Regions from separate parts of the Gluconobacter sp. Dm-74 genome, predicted to be linked through region 1. Evidence: riboswitches for the same ligand, from Rfam matches in the RefSeq annotation. Region 1 holds a riboswitch; the other holds the start of a gene.
The links. A riboswitch is a leader RNA that binds a small molecule or an ion and turns the genes downstream of it on or off. The one in region 1 is predicted to bind thiamine pyrophosphate.
Positions count from the first base shown of each region.

Region 2: linked by a shared signal. The riboswitch ahead of thiC (phosphomethylpyrimidine synthase ThiC) and the one ahead of JK208_RS07570 (TonB-dependent receptor) in region 1 are both predicted to bind thiamine pyrophosphate.

Region 1 is NZ_JAERLX010000003.1:440,062-452,002, forward strand. Features, by position in the region: gene JK208_RS07545 (efflux RND transporter permease subunit) at 1-2,278, shown strand, start outside; gene JK208_RS07550 (efflux transporter outer membrane subunit) at 2,275-3,741, shown strand; gene JK208_RS07555 (hypothetical protein) at 3,754-4,101, shown strand; gene pnuC (nicotinamide riboside transporter PnuC) at 4,151-4,732, opposite strand; gene JK208_RS07565 (phosphotransferase enzyme family protein) at 4,723-5,877, opposite strand; gene JK208_RS07570 (TonB-dependent receptor) at 5,880-8,306, opposite strand; TPP riboswitch at 8,399-8,528, opposite strand; gene JK208_RS07575 (methyl-accepting chemotaxis protein) at 8,716-10,143, shown strand; gene JK208_RS07580 (MFS transporter) at 10,272-11,510, shown strand; gene JK208_RS07585 (YdcF family protein) at 11,510-11,941, shown strand, end outside.
Region 2 is NZ_JAERLX010000006.1:70,020-81,960, forward strand. Features, by position in the region: gene JK208_RS10090 (carotenoid oxygenase family protein) at 1-115, shown strand, start outside; gene JK208_RS10095 (DJ-1/PfpI family protein) at 160-975, opposite strand; gene JK208_RS10100 (SDR family oxidoreductase) at 1,220-1,966, shown strand; gene JK208_RS10105 (SgcJ/EcaC family oxidoreductase) at 1,944-2,498, shown strand; TPP riboswitch at 2,553-2,686, shown strand; gene thiC (phosphomethylpyrimidine synthase ThiC) at 2,797-4,590, shown strand; gene JK208_RS10115 (FAD-dependent oxidoreductase) at 4,587-5,525, shown strand; gene thiS (sulfur carrier protein ThiS) at 5,515-5,712, shown strand; gene JK208_RS10125 (thiazole synthase) at 5,714-6,472, shown strand; gene JK208_RS10130 (thiamine phosphate synthase) at 6,469-7,080, shown strand; gene JK208_RS10135 (HesA/MoeB/ThiF family protein) at 7,077-8,039, shown strand; gene thiD (bifunctional hydroxymethylpyrimidine kinase/phosphomethylpyrimidine kinase) at 8,036-8,767, shown strand; gene JK208_RS10145 (MFS transporter) at 8,778-9,962, opposite strand; gene JK208_RS10150 (TonB-dependent siderophore receptor) at 10,366-11,941, shown strand, end outside.

The DNA of each region.
Region 1 (11,941 bases):
CCAGCTCAAAACCGAGGCTGCCGTTCGGGCACGTCTGGGTGAACTGAGCCGTTATTTCCCGCAGGGTCTGAAGCTCGTCTATCCGCTGGATACCGAGCCGTTCATCACGCTCTCCATTCATGAAGTGGTCGAAACGCTGATCGAGGCGATTGTCCTCGTGTTCATCGTGATGCTGATCTTCCTGCAGAACTTCCGCGCCACGCTGATCCCGACGATTGCCGTGCCGGTCGTTCTTTTGGGAACGTTCGGGCTGATGTCCATCGTGGGCTACAGTATCAACACGCTGACCATGCTGGCCATGGTGCTGGCGGTCGGCCTGCTGGTCGATGACGCGATCGTGGTGGTCGAGAACGTCGAACGTGTGATGACGGACAAAGGGCTGTCACCGAAAGAAGCGGCCCGCGTCTCCATGGACGAGATTTCGGGCGCGCTTGTGGGCATCGTGCTGGTGCTGACGGCGGTGTTCCTGCCGATGGCGGCCTTTGGCGGTTCCACGGGTGTGATCTATCGCCAGTTCTCCATCACGATCGTCGCGGCCATGTGGCTGTCGGTTCTGGTGGCAATGGTCATGACGCCGGCCCTCTGTGCGTCCATGCTCAAGCCGACCCACAAGGGGCATGATCGTGGGCCCGCAGCCTGGTTCAACCGGACGTTCGATCGCATGACGAACGGCTATATCGGCGGCGTGAAATGGCTGATCCGCGTGCCGGTGGTCAGTATGATCGGGTTCGTTCTTCTGACGGCGCTCGTCGGGTTCCTGTTCATGCGCGTGCCGGGCGGATTCCTGCCGGACGAGGATCAGGGGATCATCTTCGGACAGGTCACAATGCGCAACGGGGCAACCGAAGCGCAGACGGCGGCCGTCAACCGCAAGATTACCGACTACGTTCTCAAGACCTACGGTCCGTATGTTGAATCCGTCTTCACCATGACGGGCTTCAGCTTCGCAGGTCAGGGGCAGAGTGCGGGTGCGTTCTTCATCCGTATGAAGCCGTGGGACCAGCGTCCGGGTTCTGCTCACACGACCATGACCGTGTCGCGTGAGATCATGATGCATTTCTGGATGGACCCGGAAGCGCAGATCTTCGCCGTCAATCCGCCTGCCGTGATGGAACTGGGCAATGCGACCGGCTTCGATCTGGAGCTGGAAGATACCGGACATCTGGGCCATGAAGCGCTGCTGGCCGCGCGAAACCAGATCCTGAGCGAAGCGGCGAAAAATCCGCTTCTGATGGCTGTTCGTCCGCTGGGCATGGACGATGCGCCGCAGTTCAAGCTCGATATTGATCGTGAGCGTGCCAATGCTTTCGGTCTGACGAATGCGGACATCAACACGACGATCGAAGGGGCGCTAGGCTCCATCTACGTCAACCAGTTCATGCGGAATGACCGCGTCAAGCAGGTCTATATCCAGGGTGAAGCCTGGGCGCGTATGACGCCGGAGGATCTGAACCGCTGGTATGTCCGCAATGCGATGGGGACGATGGTGCCGTTTAATGCCTTTGCCTCCGGGCACTGGGTCAACGGGCCGCAGAAGGTCGAGGACTATAATGGTCTGAACTCCTACGAAATCCAGGGTCAGCCGGCCGTGGGCGCAAGCTCGGGGCAGGCCATGACGGAAATGGAGAAGCTTCTGGCCAAGCTGCCGCGCGGCATCGGTTATGAGTGGACGGGTCTGTCGTTCGAACAGCTTGCTTCGGGTGGATCGACTGGGCCGCTTTATGCTCTGGCCGTTGTGGTCATCATGTTCTGTCTGGCGGCGCTTTATGAGAGCTGGGCCATTCCGTTCGCGGTGCTGCTCGTGCTCCCGCTCGGCGTGCTGGGTGCCATCGCATCGACGCTGGGACGCGGATTGGCCAACGACGTTTACTTCCAGGTCGGACTGCTCACGACGGTGGGTCTGTCGGTGAAGAACGCGATCCTGATTGTGGAATTCGCCAAAGCCTTCTTTGAAAGTGGCGAAAGTCTGGAAGATTCGGTTCTGGAAGCCGGACGCGAGCGTCTGCGTCCGATCCTCATGACGTCGATCGCCTTTGTCTGCGGTGTGTTTCCGCTGGCGATCGCGACCGGGGCTGGATCGGCGGCGCGTGTGGCGATCGGCACCTGTGTCGTGGGTGGCATGCTCTCGGCAACGCTGCTGGCGGTCTATTTCGTCCCGGTCTTCTTCGTGGTGGTGCTGCGTCTGTTCCGGGTCAGCCGGATCAGGGACCGGAAAGACCCGTACGCCCATCTGGACAACAAGGCGGCATCTGTCGCTGAAGGGGAGCACGGCGCATGAAGGCCCGTCTCGGACTGACTTCCGGATTTGCCGGGATGCTGATGCTCTCGGCCTGTAACATGGCGCCGGTTTACCACCGGCCCACGCAGGCCATCCAGAACAGCTACCCTGCAGATACGGCATCAAAGAACACGCCTGCGGCTCAGGCTGCGTCCAATCTCGGGTGGGAGGATTTCTTCACCGACCCGCGGTTGAAGGCGCTCGTGGCGCTGGCTCTGAAAAACAACCGCGACATCGCAGCGCAGCTTGATGCTGTGGGCGTCGCGCGCGGCCAGTACGAGATCCAGAATGCCTCGCTGTTCCCGATCATCTCGGCCGGTGGGCAGGGGATGTTCATGGCGCCATCCGACACGGCAGGTTTCTCGTTTGCGCCTGGCGTTGGTGAGCATATCTCGACCCTGCGTCTGTATCAGACGTCGATCGGGTTCTCGTCTTACGAAATCGATCTGTGGGGTCGCATCCGCAATCTGACGCGTCAGCAAAAGGAAACGGTGCTGAACAACGTCGAGAACGCGCGGAACGTTCTCATCACGACGGTCTCGCAGATCGGGACGACCTACATTCAGTGGCTGGCTGATCGCGAGCAGCTCCGGGTAACGCGTGCCACGCTGGCGTCCGAGCGCGATACGCTGCGGCTGACACAGCTTTCCTATGACAATGGCGAAACGGATGCGCTGACGCTGGCGCAGGTCAAGACACAGGTCGAGCAGGCTTCCGCCTACGAGGCGCAATATACGCGCGCTCTGGCGGATGACGAGCATGCGCTTCAGCTTCTCGTGGGCTCGCCGCTGCCTTCGACTTTGCCGGAACCGGCGCCTTTCGGATCGCAGACCATGATCACGGATCTGCCGGAGGGTCTGCCTTCGGATTTGCTGGAGCAGCGGCCAGACGTCCGTGCGGCGGAGCATACCCTGCTCGGGGCCAATGCCAATGTGGGTGCAGCGCGTGCGGCGTTCTTCCCCCGCTTTACGCTGACGGCTTCGGAAGGCACCAGTTCGCTGCAGTTCCGCAAGCTGTTCACGCCGGGTGCCGAAACCTGGAGCATCTCCCCGTCCATCAGCATTCCGCTGCTGACATGGGGGCAGAGCGAAGGGAACCTGATGATGGCCAAGGCGCAGTCCCGTCAGAATGCAGCGCAGTATGAAAAAACCGTACAGTCGGCGTTCCGTGAAGTTTCGGATGCGTTGACGGCACGGGAAACCTACACGACTCAGCAGCGCCACATGGACGAGCTGGTGGCGCAGTCGCAGCAGGCGTTCGATCTGGCCAACATGCGCTACAAGGCAGGCATTGACAGCTATCTGACCACCCTGACGCAGCAGCGCACCCTCTATCAGGCGCAGCAGAACGACATCATGGTCAAGGCCGCGCGGTTCCAGAACATTGTGACATTGTATCGCGCGCTCGGTGGTGGGTGGAGCCAGAAGACGGTTTCGCCTAAGGTGCCCGTACAAACGCACTGACCGGAGAGCATCATGCGCAGGTTGATTGTCCCAGTACTGGCCGTTCTTGCCGTTTCAGGCGCGGCCCTTGGTACGGCTGTGGCGCAGGATGCGGATGACGGTCCCAAGAAGCCGAGCATGCATGACCTGTATCACAACTCGTCGCTGCCCAAGAGCCATGCCGATTTTAGCCGGTATCGGTATCGTCCGCCGGGGGACAAGGTGATCGAGCAGCCGGATGCCTTCCGGCTGCTGTTCCAGACGAAGGACGGTCAGCCGGACGGCTATGCCGAACGGCGGGGAACGTCAGTCTTTTATTATGACCGCTACGGCAAGCTGCGTCAGATCCAGCCTCTGCCGGAGGATGAACCGGTCAACTGAATGCTCTCTTGATAAAAGCCGCTCTGACCTGTCAGGGCGGTTTTTTTATTCAGGGTTGCGGGCCGGATGCCGCTCCGGCAGAAATTTCGGGTTTCCAGAGCCGGTATCCGTTTGCTGCCAGCACGACAAAACCGGCATAGAGCAGGGCTGTCGGATAAAGGCCACGGCTGATGAACAGGGCCACATAGGCGCTGTCCACCACGATCCATAGCAGCCAGGTTTCGCGATAGCGCATGGTATCCCAGTACTGGGCGAGAATGCTGTAGGCCGTGAGAGTGGCGTCCATGATGGGGGTGGGATCGTTGGTGAAGCGGGCAAGGACGAACGCCCAGACAGCACTTCCCGTCGCGCCGCAGAGCAGCCCTTTCAGAAGTGTGGGGCGTGTCGGACGGCGGACTTGGATCCTACCATCCGGTTTCGCCATCTGGCGCCAGTGCTGCCAGCCGTAGACGACATACAGGCAGAATGCGATCTGAAGCCCGGCATCGGCGTACAGCCTAGCGTGAAGGAAAATCCAGGAATACAGCCCTGTCGCGGCCAGAGACACGGGCCAGCAGATCATGCTGCGCTGCGATGTCAGCCAGACGGCCAGCGCGCTGAGGACGGCGCCCAGAATTTCGATCAGGGACATGGCGCCGTCTGGAGAAGATGCGTCAGCTTGTACAGGAACTGCTGGCCTGTGGGGGACGAGAACCAGTGGGCGTGGCCCAGAAGATAGTCCGTATAGGCGGCTTTTACCCCGGCTCTGTCGTGAACGAGTGTTTCGTAATACGCGACTTCGGACAGGGCATATTCGACGTGAACGAGAGGCAGGAAAAGCGGCACCAGACGGCGTTCTTCCGCCGAAAGGGCATAGTGTGTCCGATAGCCTGACAGGAAGGCTTCGAGGCGGTCGAGACTGACAGGACAGTTGTTTTCGGGATCGAGCCACGCGATAGCGGTGCGCTCGATGGCGACAGCGAGGTCGTAAGCGACGCAGGTGCGGTCCGACATGCCGAAATCAAGAATACCGCAGACCTGCGCTTCCGGTCCGGTGCCGGTCCAGAACAGGTTTGACGGGTGCCAGTCGCCATGGCCCCAGCGGGGCTGGAATGTGCCGAGATGTGGCTTCAGTCGTTCATGAAAGGGCAGGAGGGCCTGCGGGAGATCGTCGCGCCAGCGGTGGTGTGTCAAGGCTTCGGCAAGCCCGGCCTGATGTGGGAGCCAGCGTTCCAGCCCGGTCATCAGGTCGGAAGATGTGATGACCTCGAAGGTGGAGAGGAGCGGGCGGCGGGAAGGGCGCGCAGGGGCGTCGAAGCTTCTGGACGCCGCGTGAAGCTGGCCCAGACGCTGCCCGCCGGAAAAGGCGTGTCGGGCGTTGTGGAACGGTTCCCAGGACTGCACGGTCTCGTACAAATCATGGCCGGGCATGATGGAAAAAACTTCGTAGGCGGATCCGTTGAGATCGAGTGCAGCCTCCCCGCTTTTGGTGCGCCATGTCTGGCCGACCGGCACGCCCTGTTCAGCCAGATGTGTGATGAAGCGGTGTTCTTCCGCAAGGGCTGTCGCATCGCGCAGGCAATGATCGTGGCGTTTGAGGAAAACGCGGCTTCCATTCTCCAGCAGAACGACGCCCGTGGAGGAAAAGGGGCGTCGTCCGTGCCAAATGACCTGTCTTGCGGGGGAAGGAAGCGGAAAACGGGAGAGGACATTGCGAGCCTCTGCGTCGGACAGTGCGGGCCAGTCCCGCCTGCTTTCGGGACCATTGACGCCGAACTGTCCGGAAGCCTCCGCCATGCTCAGAACCCCGTCGAAGCGGTGAACAGGGCCGCAAACCCGCCACCGATGAAGTAGCTTGGGGCACTTCCGGCGATGGTAGTGCCATACACGCCGGTTGTGTCTTTCGCATTCATGGTCGGGCTCGCCACGCCGGAAAGATAGTGTTCGTTCGTGATGTTGATGAAGTTCATCCGCAGGGTCGGTTGATGCAGATGGATATGGTCCGAAAAGCGGTAGCCGATGGCGAGATCGCCGGTCGTGTGATCCGAAACGCGCTCGTCGTTCGTGAACGTCGCGTACTGGTGGCCGGTGTAATGCACGGTGGCGACACCGAAGATATGCCCGTCATCGTAGCTCAACCCGGCCGCGGCCTGAAGCGTCGGGCTGCGCACGGCGATGCGGCCACGGGTGCGCAGCAGGTCGCCGCCCGACATCAGGTCGTTGTCGATCGTGGCATGCAGGTACTCGCCTGAGACATAGGGGCTGAAATGATGCCAGGGGCGCAGGCCGATTTCCACGTCCACGCCGCGTGAGGTCTGGCCACCCGCATTCATCGTCGTGCTGACAATGGAGCCGTTCTGGACGGCCTGCGTGGAAACCTGGCGGTTGGTGAAGTTGTAGTTGAACAGCGTCAGGCTACCGATGATCCAGCGCCCCGTGCGGCGGTATCCCAGTTCTTCGGAAATGGAATATTCGTTCCGGACGTCAGCCGATCCGGTTCCGTACATTTCGCCCGAAGAGGGGTCATAGGTGTTGTACAGCGCGCTCTGGTCCGGGGCGCGGAAATTGGTCGTGGCGTTGAAGAAGATCTGGTTTTCCGCGTCAATGCGCCAGCGGACGCCAAGGCGGGGCAGGGGCTCCATGCTGTTGGAACCGACATGATATTGCGGGCCCGGCATGCTGTTCGTGCCATCGCGGCTCATCATGACGGCCTTGAACCCGAGGTCTATGGCCAGATGGTCATGCAGCAGAGACATGTGGTCGCCGATGAACAGCGCGTTGGTCTGTGAAATGGTGTGAAAGCTGCCGCCCAGAAGGCGTTCGCCGTTGGACAGGCGGATCACGTCGCGGCCGTTTTGCGCCCAGATGTCCGGCGCATAGCCGTTGGTCTGGACCGCCGTGAAGGGCTGCTGCTCGTTGTCGTCACCGTAATCGTACCAGTACCCGAGGACGAAATCGTTCCAGTCGGTTTTATAGTGAAGCGCGCTGGTAAAGCCCGAGCGGTAGCTGCGCTGGGTGTAATCCGCGCGGACCACGCCCACGCCGTCCTGCGCGCCGGGGAGGTTCAGCGTGTCCGACAGGGCCTGCGTGCCCTGATAGAGTCCGGTTTCGGACAGGGTGCTTCCGCCCGGCCAGTTGCCATAGGCAAGCTGCGCGTAGGGTGTGACGTCCAGCGTCAGATGGTCGGTCAGGGTCAGATGGACCGGAGCGCCGCCATAAAGTGTGCGCTCTCCGTCCCGCCACAGACGCCAGTAATTTGCGCCGTTTTCCGGATTGCTGCTGTCATAATGGGCCAGCAGGTTGTTCTGGCCTTTGATCCCGTCCGATTTCCATGTGTCCATCGTGGGCTCGGGATACCAGCTTGTGATGGTTGTGTTGAAGGTGCCGATAAGGCTGGCGCGGTTGCCCTGCCCCCATTCCTTGAGAAACTTGAAATCGACATGCTGCTTTTCGTCGCGTCCGGGCCCGCGCCAGTTGTCGGTCGCGCCGTGGGAGTAGGAGACGAAGCCGCGGATTCCAGTATGGGCGATATCGCCGGTGTCGAGGCGGATGAATTCGCGGTTGGTGTTGTAGGATCCGTAAGACACGCTGGCGTCGCCGCCTGCTTTTTTGGCAGGGTCGCGGAAGGTCAGGTTCATTAACCCCCCCGCGGCGTTCAGGACCGGGCTGTCCAGATCGGCCGAGCCCTGCGACAGGGCAATTTCCTGATAGTTCTCACTGTCTGCGAACTGGCTGGGCGTGCCGGAATAGGCGGCCACATCGTTCAGCGGCATGCCTTCGAGCACATAACCGATGGCGCTGTTATCGAGCCCTCGGACGGTGATATCGGTATTGGGAGAAAATCCCATCGGATCGGACGAGGATACATTGGCGCCGGGCAGCATGGACGCGAGCTGAAAGGCCGTGGCCATCGGGGCCTGTTTGGAAATGAAATCCTGACTGACCGTACTGACGGATTTCACGCCGTCCTGCAGATGGATCAGGCCGCCTCCCGGCTGGTTTCCGGGGGCGCTGTCCGCAAGCCGGTGAACGACAATATGTTCGGCTGGTGCCGGGCGCGGTGCAGTCGCGGCCGAAGGAGCGGGTGCTGTGTGATGCGTTGGCGATTTGGTCGTATCGGCCGCGTGGGCGACGGACAGGCAGACCGTGGTGCCGATCAGGGCGGGCAGGATGCCATGATACCGCAGGCGGGGGACCGCAGAGTCTCCGGAGTGTCCGTGGGCCATGATGGAAAACGCCTCGCCTGCAAGCAATGAAAGTTCAGCGCTGGCAGGAAGGGTTCAAGCTGCTGGCTGGCGGGTTCGTGAAAATGCGTCCGGCAGGCAGCGACCACCATCCCTCCGCCAGTGTGAACTGGATCAGGTTCAATGGGTCACTGCGCCCTATGACGGACAAGCGTCATGCCAGCAGAATCTCAGCCCCTTGTCGGGGCTCCCCACGGTGAAACGTCAGCAATCCTCCGGGGACGGAAAATTGTCAATATGAGCAGATTCTGTCAGGGCCGTGCAGGGGAAGTGTTGCAAACAATTTCGAGAGTATTCTTCATTCTTTATTAATAACGACATGTATAGTTTTCAAAAAACATCACGCCAGTGCCTGAACGGGGCGTGAGACCTGAGGTCAATAAAGGCGATCATGCTCAACTGGATTGAAAAAACGGCCTATGTCCGGCAGAAAATCAAGGTGCTGTTTGCGCTTCTTGTTCTGATCGCCGTAGTACAGTTTGCTGTCGAACAGCTTTGCGATCGTCTGTTTGTTCATTACCAGCATGAACAGATGCTGTCGCAGTGCATGGGGCTGCTGTTTCAGGTTGGACTGACACTTCTGATCGCCCGGTTCGCCATTCATGTGATTGCCGTACCGTTCGAGCAGATTACGGCGGCGACGGAGAAGGTCGCGGCTGGTGCTCTCAACATCACCATTCCGTGCCTTCATCACCATGACTGTGCGGGGCGGCTGGCACGCTCTCTCCAGTTGTTCCGGGAGAACAGTCAGAAACAGTTGGCCCTTCAGGAAAATTCGGCGGAAGAAGCGCGCGGTGCGGCGCAGATCCAGAAGGAACTGTCCGGCCGCAGCGAGCGGATTCGCCGTGTGCAGGATGAGACGATCGGAACCATCTGTGCCGGGCTGGAGATTGTGAAGGAAGGTGATCTGACCTTCATGTTCGGCGACGGTTTTCAGGACCGGTTCGAGGAATTCCGGCAGAATTTCAACACGCTCATCCAGATCTATCGGACGGCGATCGCCAAGATTTCCGATGCGACTTCCGTCATCGCTAACGGAACCGCCGAAATCGCCTCCGCTTCAACAGAACTGAGTGGACGGACGGAACGTCAGGCCATTACCCTGGCCCAGTCTGCCGCCTCCATTAACAGCATCACCCAGACGGTCGGCAAAACGGCGCGTTCTGCGGTGAGGGCGCGTGAAACGGCTCTTGAAACGCGGGGGCAGACCGTCGTGGTTTCGGAGATCATGCATTCGGCCAACCGGGCCATGGGCGAAATCCGGACGTCGTCACGACAGGTCGAGAGCATTCTGGGCCTGATTGAGGAAATCGCGTTCCAGACCAATCTTCTGTCGCTGAATGCCGGGATCGAAGCAGCCCGCGCGGGAGAGGCCGGTCAGGGTTTTGACGTTGTGGCCAAGGAAATCCGGGCGCTTGCGCAGCGCTCCGCAAAATCGGCGCAGGATATCCGCAACATCATCACGTCTTCGGGCCGACAAGTGGAAGAGGGTGTCCAACTCGTCGGGGATGCGGACCGCTCGATGAAGGTCATCAGTGAGCATGTGGACGGCATCACGTTGCTGCTTGAAGACATTTCCCGCTCCACGACGGGTGAGGCCGAGAGTCTTGAGACGATCAACAAGGCCATCAACGAAATGGACCAGATGACGCAGCGCAATGCCGCAATGGTGGAAGAGGTCAATGTGGCCTGCCGGAATCTGAGCAACGAGGCGAAGGATCTGTTCGCCGAACTGTCCAAATTCCGTTTCAGCCCGGCACAGGCCGCAGGCAGGAGACCGGGGTCCATACCCCGTGAACTGGTTCCGGCGGGTTTCTGAGGTTTTTTCAGGAAAGTGAAAGACGCATTTTCCTGACATGTCTCGACATCGGAGCCGATATTCCCGACACTGACGCCCATGGTTGTCAGTCCGCTCTTTCTTTCTGCGCTGAATGACGGGGCCTGCCCATGATGGGCGGGGCCTTCCGGTCTCTGGGGCGGCGGAATTACCGCGTCTGGGCCATGGGGGCGCTGGTTTCGAATATCGGAACCTGGATGCAGATGACGACGCAGGACTGGCTGGTCCTGACGGAACTGACACGGCATGACGCAACGGCAGTCGGGATTGTCACGGCGCTTCAGCTTGCGCCGCCGCTTCTCCTGATTTTCTGGACCGGAAAAATCGCCGACAGGGTGGAAAAGCATCGCTTTCTGCTTCTGACACAGGCTGCTCTCGGTACACTGGCCATCGCACTCGGGGCTTTGGTGGTGACGGGGATGGTCAGGTTGTGGGAGGTGGATCTGTTCGCCTTTCTGAGTGGATGTGTTGCGGCATTCGACAGTCCGGTCCGGCAGATTTTTGCGGGTGAACTCGTGGGCGAGGAAGACTTGCCGAATGCGGTGGCGCTCAATTCCGTGTCTTACAATGCAGGCCGCATGATCGGACCTGCGGTCGCCGGGTTCTGCATTGCGGAACTGGGTTCGGGGTGGTCGTTCATCCTCAACGGGTTTTCATTTTACGGCGTGCTGATGTCGCTTCTGTCCCTGCGGGCGCAGGATTTGCACCGTCTTTCGGCCCGAAAGCCGGAAAGCGCGCATCAGGAAAAGCAGGATCTGCTGTCGGGGGTGCGGTATGTCTGGAAGCGCGATGACCTGCGGACCATTCTGTTCATGCTGTTTCTGCTCGGCGCCTTCGGACTGAATTTCCCGATTTATATTTCGACCATGGCCGTCAGTGTCTTTCACGTCGGGGCGCATGGTTACGGGGTGCTTAATTCAGCCATGGCGGTGGGGACGATTACGGGCGCGCTGTTCGCTGCCAGCCGCAGGACCATGAAGTTTTCGGCGCTGCCGCAAGGGGCGGTGGTGTTCAGTCTGGCGTGTCTGCTGGGCGCGCTTTCGCCTGGATACTGGGCTTTTGCGGTCACGCTGGTCATGGCCGGCATGGCGTCCCTCACGTTTACGGCGGTGAGTAACAGCTACATGCAGCTTGCGACCGATCCGGGCATGCGCGGGCGCGTGGTGTCGATCCGTTTTGCGGTTTTCGCGGGGTCCTCGCCGCTGGGGGCGCCGCTGGTTGGGATGGTAGCCAATTCGCTGGGGCCGCGCTGGGCGCTGGGTGTGGGGTCTTTGTCAGGGATTCTGGCGGCAGGGGTGGCGCTGCTTTATCTGCACCGTACACAGACGGATAAGGAAACGGTGTCCTGATGAGGCGCTGGGTTGTGAGCGGGCTGACGTTTGGTGCGGTTCTGCCGGGTCTGTTTCTACTCTGGATGGGATTCGTGGCGTTTCGCGGAGTATCGGCTGTTCCGGAGCGGTCTGAAATGGCGGTTATTTTCGGGACGGCGGTGACTGCGAAAGGCAAGCCCCGCCCAGCGTTGCAGGAACGGTTGCAGGAAGGACTGCGGCTCTGGCGCGCCGGGCTTGTGCGGACTGTCATGGTGAGTGGTGCGATCGAGAGCGGCAATCGTCGCGACGAAGCCCGGATCATGGCGGACTGGTTGATGGTGCGGGGTGTGCCGGAAGCCGCGATCATTGTGGATTCGCACGGGAACAATACCTGGCTGACAGCCCTCCATGTTGCACGCCTGCATCCGCAGGGGGCGGTCGTGGTCACGCAGTGGTTCCATGTTCTGCGG
Region 2 (11,941 bases), on a different contig from region 1:
TGCTCAGGATTTTACTGGGGAGCCTGTCGCTACAATACGCCTGCCGGTCCGGGTGCCGTTTGGCTTTCACGGAGAATGGATCGCCGACGACACTCTGCCATCTCCTGCGGCCTGAAACAGATACGCACCATTTTCTGGTGCGTATCTGGTCTCTACAGATTAAAGAACCGGGCGCATCAGGCCGTTCTGAGAGCCCGGAAGTTTCTTATAAACCACGTCACGAATTGCCGGGGGCGCCTCCGCAGGATTGCCAGCATGAAAAGGTGGCTGCGGATCATACTGCACAAGAAGCTGCACTTCCTGCGCGGCTTGCGCCCCACGGAGTTCAGCCGCGATCGCCAGACCGAAATCAATACCGGCCGTTACTCCGCCGCCACTCATGAAGCGTCCATCCTTCACAATCCGCGCAGGATCGGGAATGGCTCCATATTCTTTGAGGATGTTCAGAAATGCCCAATGACAGGCACTCCGCCGTCCCTTGAGAACCCCTGAAGCCGCAAGGATAATAGAGCCGGTACAGACGGAGGTTACATATCTCGCCGTCTCGGACAGACGCCGGACATGCCCCAGTGTCTCGGGCTTCATCATGGCCGAAAGATTCAGGGCGCCAGGCACGCAAATGACATCGACCTTGTCGATATCGGAAAGCTTTTCCGTTGGCCCGAAAACAATGCCCTTTTCCAGCGTGACGAAACCGCCCTCAGGACTGGCAAAACGAACATTCGTGTTGGGAATGCGCGACAGGATTTCGTTGGGACCGGCAAAATCGAGAAGTGTTCCGTTCGGATAAATCGCAAACAGAAAATCGATAGGCTTTTCGGCTGTCCCCGGCACAGCCGCCCGTGCGCTTTCCGGCAGAAGGCGCGTTGCCGCCGTTGCGGCAATCGCAGCGCCCCCCATGAGCATCATGCGCCGCCGCATGCTCCCTGCCTCGGTCAATTCTTCCGGGAAGGTTTCATCGAAAATTTCAGGCATCTCCGTCTCCTCATGTCTCCTGCCTCATAGGGCTGGTTGCTGGACGGTCTTGAGACGTAGTGCCCTAAGGGGATTTCCAAAAGGACCTATTTCCCTTGTTTTGCGCCATATGTGGATAGCAAGGCGATATGTCTTAAAGAGAGGGAAATAAGTCCTTTAGGTCATAACCCGTTTTGATAGGATCAACGGGAACGGTGATCGCGTCCGGGACGCTTGTCACGTTTTTCTAATATGGGGATCTGATATGAGACTTTCGGGAAAAACTGCCCTCATCACGGGCGGTACGAGCGGTATCGGCCTTGCGACTGCAAAGCGGTTTGTCGCAGAAGGAGCGCGCGTTGCTGTCACGGGGCGCGATGAAACCCGGTTTGCCGATGTGCGTGCAGAACTGGGCGGAGAGGCGCTGGTTCTGGCGGCCGATGTGCGGTCTGTCGACGCCATGATTTCCGTTGTGGACAAGGTCAAGAAGGCATTAGGCGGGCTTGATATTCTGTTTGTAAATGCCGGTTACGTCATTCCGACACCATTACAGTCCATTGATGAACGTCAGTATGACGAGGTCATGGATGTCAGTGTCAAAGGCGCCGTGTTCACGATGCAGGCGGCACTCCCCGTACTGCGTGAGGGGGCATCCGTTATTCTGACGACCTCGTTTATCGACCAGACCGGCAAACACGGCCTGTCGCTGGTCGCCGCCGCCAAAGCGGCAGTCCGGTCTTTCGCGAGGAGCTGGTCCTATGAGCTGCTCGGTCGCAAAATCCGCGTCAACGCGGTCGCACCCGGCGGGATCGAAACGCCGCTTCTGAACAAGATCGGTCTTTCTGAAGCCGAAGTGGAAGACTTTAAAACCCAGTTCGCTGCGAGCGTTCCTCTTGGACGCATGGGCCGGGCTGAAGAAATCGCCGCTGCAGTTCTCTACCTCGCAAGCGACGAATCCCAATATGTCGTCGGCACAGAACTGGTGGTCGATGGCGGTTGTTCGCAGCTTTGAAATACAGGACCGATCGCTTCAACGACTTTTTATCACCGGGACATTCGTCATGACATTTACAAAACCGTTCGCTTCTTTTCTCGGCGCCTCGATGGCGCTCGTTCTGCAATGCGCGCCTGCCATGGCGGCCAGCACGCAATCGCCGGATGCGGCTGCCGTGAAGGCTGTGACCGAGCAGTTTGCTGCCGATCTCGCCAAGGGTGATCTTAAGGCAATTTCGCGCCTCTACACTGATGACGCCAGACTGCTGCCCCCCAACGCAGACCCAATTTCCGGCCGCGCTGCCATTCTTGCTTATTTTGAGAAGACCTTGCGGCCTGATCTCGTTGGCGGTGCCACATTCGATCACTACGAGATTTATGGTGGCGAAAACGCTGCAACCAGCCTTTCTCAAATCAGGATGCTTGATACCAAAGGTCAGGTGATTGAGCGCGGCAAACAGACGATCGTTTTGCTCAAGCAGGATGGCAAATGGAAGATCCATCGAGATATGTGGTCAGATAATTCTCCCACTCATGCTGCAGAACCATAAGAGCATGGCAGACGCACTCTGCTCTTGATCTTCTGACGCTTCTCCAGCACTGTCGCTTCCTGTCAGGGGAGTCCCGCCCAGGGGACTGAGAGGCCAATTGGTGACGTCGGGAAACCGGCGCCACGGTGAGGCGACCCTTTGAACCTGACCCAGTTGATGCTGGCGTAGGAAGACCGGAGGGCATGTCCCTCTCGGGCCGATCTGGCCTTTTCCGTGTCCGTTAGGGCACTGGGGGCAGCGGCTCCCTTTCTGCCTCACGTTTCTTGGGTCTTTTCGAGTGCGCTTGAGGAGACACCACATGAACGCTTCCATTCCCGCTATTACGACCGGCCCTCTGCCGGCCTCCAGCAAAATCCATGTCCGTGGCGTGCATCACGACATCGCGGTTCCGCTGCGGCAGATTGCAGTTTCGGGTGAATGTCCGCTGAATGTCTATGACAGTTCAGGCCCTTATACCGATCCCTCCGTCAGCATCGACATCGCAAAAGGCCTGTCGGACAGCCGGGGCAACTGGCTTCGCGATCGTGGGGACGTGGAAGAGTATGAGGGGCGCACGATCACGGCAGCTGATAACGGTTTTGCACAGGGGGACCGGCTGACACCGAGCTTTCCGCAGCAGCGCCGTCCTCTGCGGGCTGTTGGAGACCGCGCGGTGACACAGATGGCCTATGCCCGTGCGGGGATCATCACGCCGGAAATGGAATTCGTCGCCATCCGCGAGAATATCGGCCGGACGGAAGCCCTGAAAGAGGCGCGCGACGGCGAGGATTTCGGAGCCAGTATTCCGGATTTCGTAACGCCGGAATTCGTGCGGCAGGAAATTGCGTCGGGTCGTGCCATCATTCCCGCCAATATCAATCATCGCGAACTCGAACCGATGATTATTGGTCGGAACTTCCTCGTGAAGATCAATGCCAATATCGGCAACTCGGCTGTGACGTCTTCAATGGAAGAAGAAGTCGAGAAAATGGTGTGGTCCATCCGCTGGGGCGCGGATACGGTCATGGATCTCTCGACGGGCCGTAACATTCACAACATCCGCGACTGGATCATCCGCAACGCGCCTGTGCCGATCGGGACGGTGCCGCTCTATCAGGCGCTGGAGAAGGTCGGCGGAATTGCGGAAGACCTGACTTGGGAAATCTTCCGCGACACACTGATCGAACAGGCGGAGCAGGGGGTGGATTATTTCACCATCCACGCCGGTGTCCGTCTGCACATGATCCCGCTGACGGCCCGCCGCGTGACGGGCATCGTTTCCCGTGGTGGCTCCATCATGGCGAAATGGTGCCTGCATCATCATCGCGAGAGCTTCCTGTACGAGCACTTCGATGAAATCTGCGACATCTGTCGCCGTTATGACGTCTCGTTCTCGCTGGGCGACGGCCTGCGCCCCGGTTCGATTGCGGATGCCAATGACGCCGCGCAGTTCGCGGAACTGGAAACCCTTGGCGAACTGACGAAAATCGCTTGGGCGAAGGACTGTCAGGTCATGATCGAAGGGCCGGGCCATGTGCCGATGCACAAGATCAAGGCCAACATGGACAAGCAGCTTGAGCACTGCCACGAGGCACCGTTCTACACGCTTGGCCCACTAACGACCGATATTGCGCCGGGTTACGATCACATCACCTCCGCCATTGGTGCGGCCATGATCGGCTGGTTCGGCACGGCGATGCTCTGTTATGTGACGCCCAAGGAACATCTGGGTCTGCCGGACCGCAATGACGTCAAAACCGGCGTTATCACCTACAAGCTCGCAGCCCATGCGGCGGATCTGGCGAAGGGGCATCCGGGCGCGCAGATGCGTGACGATGCGCTGTCTCGCGCGCGGTTCGAGTTCCGGTGGGAAGACCAGTTCAATCTGGGTCTGGACCCCGATACGGCGCGGTCCATGCATGATGAGACCCTCCCGAAAGAGGCGCACAAGGTGTCGCATTTCTGCTCGATGTGCGGGCCGAAATTCTGTTCGATGAAGATTTCCCATGACATCCGGGCGGAAGCAGAAAAGCAGGCCGGAATGGAAGAAATGGCCGGGAAGTTCCGGGAAGGCGGCGAGCTTTATGTTCCCGTGACGGAACCGGCGGAATGATCCATTCCGTCCTGGGGGAGGGGGTAGCGGCGCTGTGTTGCGCCACGGCCCTTTCCGACCGGGGTCTTGACGTGGAAGTCATCGTCCCGGAGGGCAGTCCAGAGGCGGCATCGCGGTTTGCGGGGGGAATGCTGGCCCCGTTCTGCGAGGGGGAAAGCGCGCCCGACCTGATCGTGGCACAGGGGCAGGCGGCGGTGGACTGGTGGGCGGCTCATGTTCCGGACGTCACACGGCGTGGCACGCTCGTTGTCGCCCCGCCGCGGGACGGGGCCGAACTGGATCGTTTTGCGCGCGCCACGCAGCAGCACGACTGGGTCGTCCCCGGCGATCTGGAGCCGGATCTGGAGGGGCGGTTTGCACGCGGACTGTTTTTCCCGACCGAAGCGCATCTGGACCCCCGCAAAGCGCTCGCCAGCCTGCGCGACAGCCTGCTGGCGAAAGGCGCAGCCTTCCGGTCGGGTGCCCCGCGCGGTCATGTCGTGGACTGCCGGGGGCTGGCATCGCGGGACAGTCTCGTCGATCTGCGTGGCGTGCGAGGGGAAATGCTGATCGTGCATGCCCCGGACGTAACGCTGACGCGGCCGGTCCGGCTGCTGCATCCGCGCTTTCCCTGTTACGTCGTGCCAAGGGATGGGGATCGGTACATGATCGGGGCGACCATGGTGGAAAGTGCCCGTCCGGGGCCGGTGACGGCGCGGGCAGCGATGGAACTGCTTTCGGCGGCCTATACGCTTCATCCGGGCTTTGCCGAGGCTGAAATCCTTGAACTGGGCGCGGGGCTGCGCCCGTCTTTTCCGGACAATATTCCGGCAGTGCGTCATGTCGGGGGGCGGAGTTACGTCAACGGGATGTACCGCCACGGTTTCCTCATGGCGCCCGTCTGCGCCGAGAAACTGGCGGCAGAACTTGCGGAGGTTTATGCCCATGCGGATTGATCTGAACGGCGAGGTCATCAGGACACAGGCCCTGACGCTGGCCGACCTGCTGACCGAACAGGGTTTCGATGCCCCCTGCGTGGCGACGGCCTTGAATGGTGATTTCATTGCCCGTTCCATGCGTGATGCAACCCGTCTGGACGAGGGCATGAAGGTCGAAGTCCTGTCTCCGATGCAGGGGGGCTGACATGTTTTATGGCGTTGATCTGACGTCGCGGCTGATGCTCGGGACGGCTCAGTATCCGTCGCCCGCAGTCCTGCTGGAGGCGATCGAGGCGTCCGGCGCGGAAATCATCACGGTGTCGCTGCGGCGGGAAGGCGCTGCGGGGGCGGCGTTCCGGAACATCCTGTCCGAAAGCCGCTGTCGCCTGCTGCCAAACACTGCCGGGTGCCATACGGCCCGCGAAGCCGTCACCACGGCCCGCATGGCGCGCGAAGTGTTTGGAACGTCGTGGATCAAACTGGAAGTCATCGGCCATGCCGACACACTCCAGCCGGACCCGTTCGCGCTCGTCGAAGCCGCGCGCGTGCTGTGCGCGGAGGGGTTCGACGTATTTCCCTACACGACCGAAGACCTGATCGTGGGGGAAAAACTTCTGGAAGCCGGATGCAAGGTGCTGATGCCGTGGGGCGCGCCGATCGGATCGGGGCAGGGGCTGCGCAATCCTGAGGGTCTGCGGACCATGCGGGCGCATTTCACCGGTATTCCGCTGGTTGTGGATGCGGGGATTGGTGCGCCCAGTCAGGCGGCACAGGCCATGGAGATGGGGCTGGACGCCATTCTGCTCAATACGGCGGTGGCCAAGGCCGTGGACCCGACGGCCATGGCGCGGGCGTTCGGTCGCGCTATTCAGGCGGGGCGGGAAGCGTTCGAGGCCGGGCTGATGCCCAGACGGGACATGGCCTGCGCCTCAACCCCGGTTTTCGGTCTGGCGGAGTTGGTATGATGACGCTTGATCCGTTTTATCTTCTGGTGGGGGACGTTTCGCTCCTTGAAACGCTGCTGCCCTGTGGCGTGCGTCTGGTCCAGCTTCGGCTGAAGGACAAGCCGGATGCAGAGCTTCGCCGTCAGATCCGCCATGCCCGGGCACTCTGCGCCATTCATGGCGCGCAGCTTGTCATCAATGATTACTGGCGTCTGGCGCTGGAACTGGGGTGCGATTTCGTCCATCTCGGGCAGGAAGACATGGAGACCGCCGATTTTGACGCTCTGCGGCGTGCGGGCATCCGGTTCGGACTGTCCACTCACGATCCAGCGGAGCTTGAACGCGCTCTGTCTTTCAAACCGGCCTACGTCGCACTCGGTCCCGTCTATCCGACGTTGCTGAAGAAAATGAAATGGGGGCCGCAGGGGTTGGAGCGCGTCCGGGACTGGAAAACCCGTGCCGGAGACACGCCACTGGTCGCCATTGGGGGCCTCACGCCGGAGCGTTTGGAAGGGGTTTTCGCGGCGGGGGCGGACAGTGCTGCGGTTGTGACGGACATTCAGCAGGCGGAAGATCCGGTGGCGCGCTGTCGGGAATGGGTGGCCGCGACGCAGGCCTACAGACAATGAGCCGTTATTCGCGACAGACCGGGCTTTTCCCGCAGGGGGGGGCGGATCAGAAGCGCCTTTTGGAAGCCCATGTTCTGGTCGTGGGCGCAGGTGGTCTGGGCGCGACTGTTCTGCCCGCGCTCGCCGGTGCTGGATGTGGGCGGATCACGGTGGTCGATCATGACCGTGTGGATGAGAGCAACCTGCATCGTCAGACGCTCTTTCGCATGGACGATATCGGCCGCTTCAAGGCCGCCTGCGTGGCCGATCGGCTGTCGGACCTGAACCCAGATTGTCAGATCGTACCCGTGGCGGAGCGTCTGGAGCCGACACTGGCGCGGAGCCTCCTGACGGATGTGTCCGTTGTCGTGGATGCGGCGGACAGCGTGGCCGTCACCTATCTGCTGTCCGATCTGTGTGTGGAAGCGGGTCTTCCCCTCGTGAGTGCTTCGGTGCTTGGGCGGTCGGGCTATGCGGGTGGGTTCTGCGGTTCGGCGCCGGATTACCGGGCTGTTTTCCCGGATCTGCCCGCCATTCTGCCGAATTGTGCGGAGGCCGGTGTGATGGGGCCTGCTGTTGCAGCACTCGGGGCCATACAGGCGCAGATGGTGCTCTCCGTTCTGCTTGAAACGCAGCCCTCTCCGCTGGGGCAGATGATGACGCTGGATCTGGAACGCTGGAGAAGTTCGTCTTTCCGGTTCGATACAGCGGTTTCTGCTGAAAATGAGGGTCCCTTCATTCTCGGGCTTGAGGAGATCCGCGCGGACGACCGCGTTTTCGATCTGCGGGGGCCGGAGGAACAGGGGCCGCCCTCCGTGTCCTGGGCCGTTCGCGGGCCGATCGCGCACCCAGAAACGCTGGCGGAGGGGACGGGTAGGACCGTTTTCGTCTGTGCCAGTGGTCTGCGGGCCTGGCGGGCTGCTAAACGCTTTTCCACACAGGCGGGTGGTCTTGTCTTCATTGCAACGACGGGACGATGACGCAGCCTGTTCTTCTGATCGGTGGGATAGATTCCAGCGGGGGCGCTGGTCTTGCACGGGATCTCCTTGCCGTGCAGGCGTCTGGACAGACCGCACGTCTTGCCGTCACCGCCGTCACGGCACAGACCGATCATCGCGTTCTGGCGGTGGAGCCTGTCCCTCCATCGCTTCTGGCCGCGCAGATTGAAGCGGCGCTGGAAACGGGGATCGGGGCCGTCAAGATCGGGGCCGTGTTCAACGCGCCTCTGATCCGTGTTGTCGCAGCGCTTCTGCCAGATGTTCCGGTGGTGCTGGACCCGGTGCTCTGTTCAAGCTCCGGTCATGCGCTGCTGGACCCGGAGGGTATGCAGGCTCTGATCGCCCTGCTTCTGCCCCGCACTACTATTCTTACTCCCAATCTGCCGGAACTTGCGGCGCTGGCTGCTGCACTGGGGATAGCTCCGACGGTGGAACGCGAGGAAATTGTCAACGCGCTGCTGTCTCGTGGTTGTCGGAGTGTTCTGCTCAAGGGCGGGCATGATCTGCCGTCTTCGGTTTCTGAGGATGTCCTGTATGAAACGGGTTCTCTTCCCTTAGCTTTCCGTTCTCCCCGTTTTGCATTTGAGTTGAGGGGAACGGGCTGTCAGCTTGCCAGTGCTCTGGCGGCGGGGCTGGCCATTGGACAAGATCTTCCCAAGGCCATCCGGGCTGCGCGTTGCGGAATTGAAGAGCGTTTCCGTAACGCCTGACAAGAATGTGTCAGTCGTGCTGGAGTTTGCGTGGGAAGGCAGCCGGGTTGAACGCTGCGAGCAGGATGCCGCCCAGTGCGATCAAGACGGAGGCGGGGCAGAGCACCGCAAATCCCAATGTATTGAGAAGATGGCCGCCAATCGCCGAGCCCAGCAGGATGCCCATGTTGCTGCTGCTGTTGACGGCCGCGCCCGCAACATCCGCACTGGTTGCGCGGGCCCGGATGGCACCGGACATAACGAAGGGAATGATGGCAGCATAGCCCATGCACCATAGCCCGATCGCCGCGACGCTTGGCCAGGCGGACAGCAAATGTCCGTAGACCAGGGTCATGCCCGTCAGCATGGCGATGCCGCCACCGAACAGACCGCCCGCAGGCCAGCGATCCACGACCTGTCCTGCCGCCCACAGACCGGAAATGCTGACAAGTCCGGTGATGAGCAGCGCAATGCTTAACAGATGTTCGGGCAGACCATGTGCCAGAAGCAGCGGAGAGACATAGGTATAAAGCAGGTTATGCGCGAAGAAGAAAATGGCATTCACGCCGATCACGATGCCGAAAATCCGTGCGGCATGGGGTGAGCGGAGGGTGGGGACCTTGAGGGCCTTGGTATCGGCGCCGCGTACGGGCGGGAGATAGAGCGTGATGAAGATCGTCAGCATCGCGGCCAGCGCTGCGATGACGTAAAGCGCCACACGCCAGCTTGTGAACTGGCTGATCGCGGCGGCTCCCGGAACGCCCAGAACAGACCCTAGAGACGTCCCTCCGAAAACAAACGAAATGGCGCGTCCCGTCATACGTTCGGGCACGAGATGGGCGGTATAGGCAGCGGCAATGGACATCAGCAGCGCGTGAGACAGGCCACCCAGAGCCCGGCCGACGCAGAGAATGCCGAAGCTGGGTGCCATGGCGGAAATCAGGTTGGAGACGACATACCCGACGAGGCAGAGCACCATGAGCATCTTGCGGTCCATGCGGCTCGTGGCGATCGTGATGGGAACGGCCCCGAATGCGACGAGCAGGGCATAGGCGCTCACGGCCAGTCCGGCGTGACCTTCGGTGATGTTGAAAGACTTGGCCATGTCGATCAGCAGGCCAACCGGAGCGACCTCGGTTGTCACCGCAATGAAGGTCGATGCGAACAGAGCGCAGAGACCCGCAATGGCCGGGCCGGAGAGCGTTTTGAACACGATGCAATTCCTGACTGGAACGGTGACCTGAGCGTCCCGAATGCGAGGGCTTTTGGCACTTTGATCGCATCACGGAAACCCAAAAATGCAGGGTGATGCAATGATCGTTTTAAGGGGGGCGGAATGGCCCGCAAGGCCCGTTTTGTCAGGGATTTATGAAGATGTCCGGTTTCGTTTTTCCGGCATGATATTCCGGATTCGATGGATCATCTCCAGAAGCTTTCTGGAAGGTTATTCCTGTACCCGGCCCCCGTATCAGGCGTCGAAAGTGTTTCGTATGTTTTCGTAAAGGCTTTTTTTGCCAACAAAAGCGGAATAGCGTTCTGTTAATAAGAACTATTCTCATATAAGTTTGCGTCATCCCTTCCATGAGAGGGGGCTGATAAACGGTCACTCGAAAGCGCGTATGATGCAGACAGGGAATAATCCGGCTTTACGTTCCCGTCCGGGAACGGGGTTCAGAAAAACCCTGTATGCTCTCGCGCTGCTGTCCGGTGGCTGGGAGGAAGCTGTGGCGCAGGCGGTCCCTGCGGATCTCTCTGCGGCGAGACAGGAGCAGAAGAAGGTCTCCACAAAGAAAAAACCGTCTTCTCTCGTAGCAGCAGACGCAGATGTTCCCGGTAGTGTCGAGCAGCTTCTGGTCCATGGACATCGTGCAACCGCTACCACAGACGGCACCGGGACATATACCGTGCGTGCGGTGTCCACGACGCGCATGTTGTTACGGCCCGAAGATGTACCGCAGTCAATTTCTGTTCTGAGCACGCAGCAGATGAAGGACCAGAATCTTTTCACTGTCGATAACGCGCTCAAACAGGTCGCGGGCGTCAACGTCAATCTGTATGGCGATGGTACGGCGGGGTTTTCGTCCCGTGGTTTCCAACTCGCGGCCCAGTACGATGGATCGCCCGCGACAGGTGGTCTTCAGCTTGCCCAGCAGTTCGACCTTGCGATCTATGATCGGATCGAGGTTCTGCGCGGCCCCGATGGTGTGTTGCAGGGTTCGAGCGCACCGGGAGGCAGCGTCAATTTCGTCCATAAACGCCCGACCGAAACATTTCAGGGCAATGCGTCTTTCAGCGCCGGATCATGGGATAATTATCATGCCAGCGTCGATGTGGGTGGGCCGATCGGGAACTCGAAAATCGTGTCTGCCCGTCTGGTCATGGCCGGGACCGATCGCGATTTCTTCTATAAAAACGCCTATGACCGCCGCTGGACGATCTACGGTGTGACGGACGTTCATATTGATCGGCGTACTACCCTGACCGTTTCCGTCACGTCGCAGTCCAATGACACGACCCGCTATATGGGCCTGCCGCGCATGAGCGGGACGGGGGCGGACCTCAATCTGCCGCGCAATACGTTCATCGGCTCGGACTGGAACAAGGGGCAGGTGCCGACGACCGAAGTCATGGCGCAGCTCGAACGGCGCTTTGGTGCGGGCTGGGTCGGGCGTGTCACAGGGCGGCACAGGACGGCCGATACTGATCTGCAATACAGCTATATCAACGCTTATAATGCCAAGGCACAGACAGCGAATTATGTGGCGGCCCGCTCCATTTACAGCGAAACCAATGATGGTGTGGACGGGTATCTGACAGGGCCGCTGCATCTTCTGAACCGGACGCATACGCTCATGATTGGCGCGAATTATAACCGCTATGTCTATGAAGGCGGCGGGGCAAGCGTGAACTCTCGCACGAACGCCGCTCTGGCCGGTCTGCCGATCAGCGATTATGGCGCCATTTCAGGGGCTATTCTTCCCTCCGTCAAAAGTCGGAGCTGGCAGCCGACCGAACAGTGGGGTGTGTACGGGCAGGGGCGCTTTCAGCTCATGCCGAGCATTTTCCTGACGCTGGGCGGGCGCATCAGCGGATATGTGCAGAAATCGCGCGATCTGGTGCCGGGTGCCGTGACCAGTACGTCCATAGACCAGCAGGGTATCCTGACGCCCTATGCTGCGCTGGTCTATCACGTTC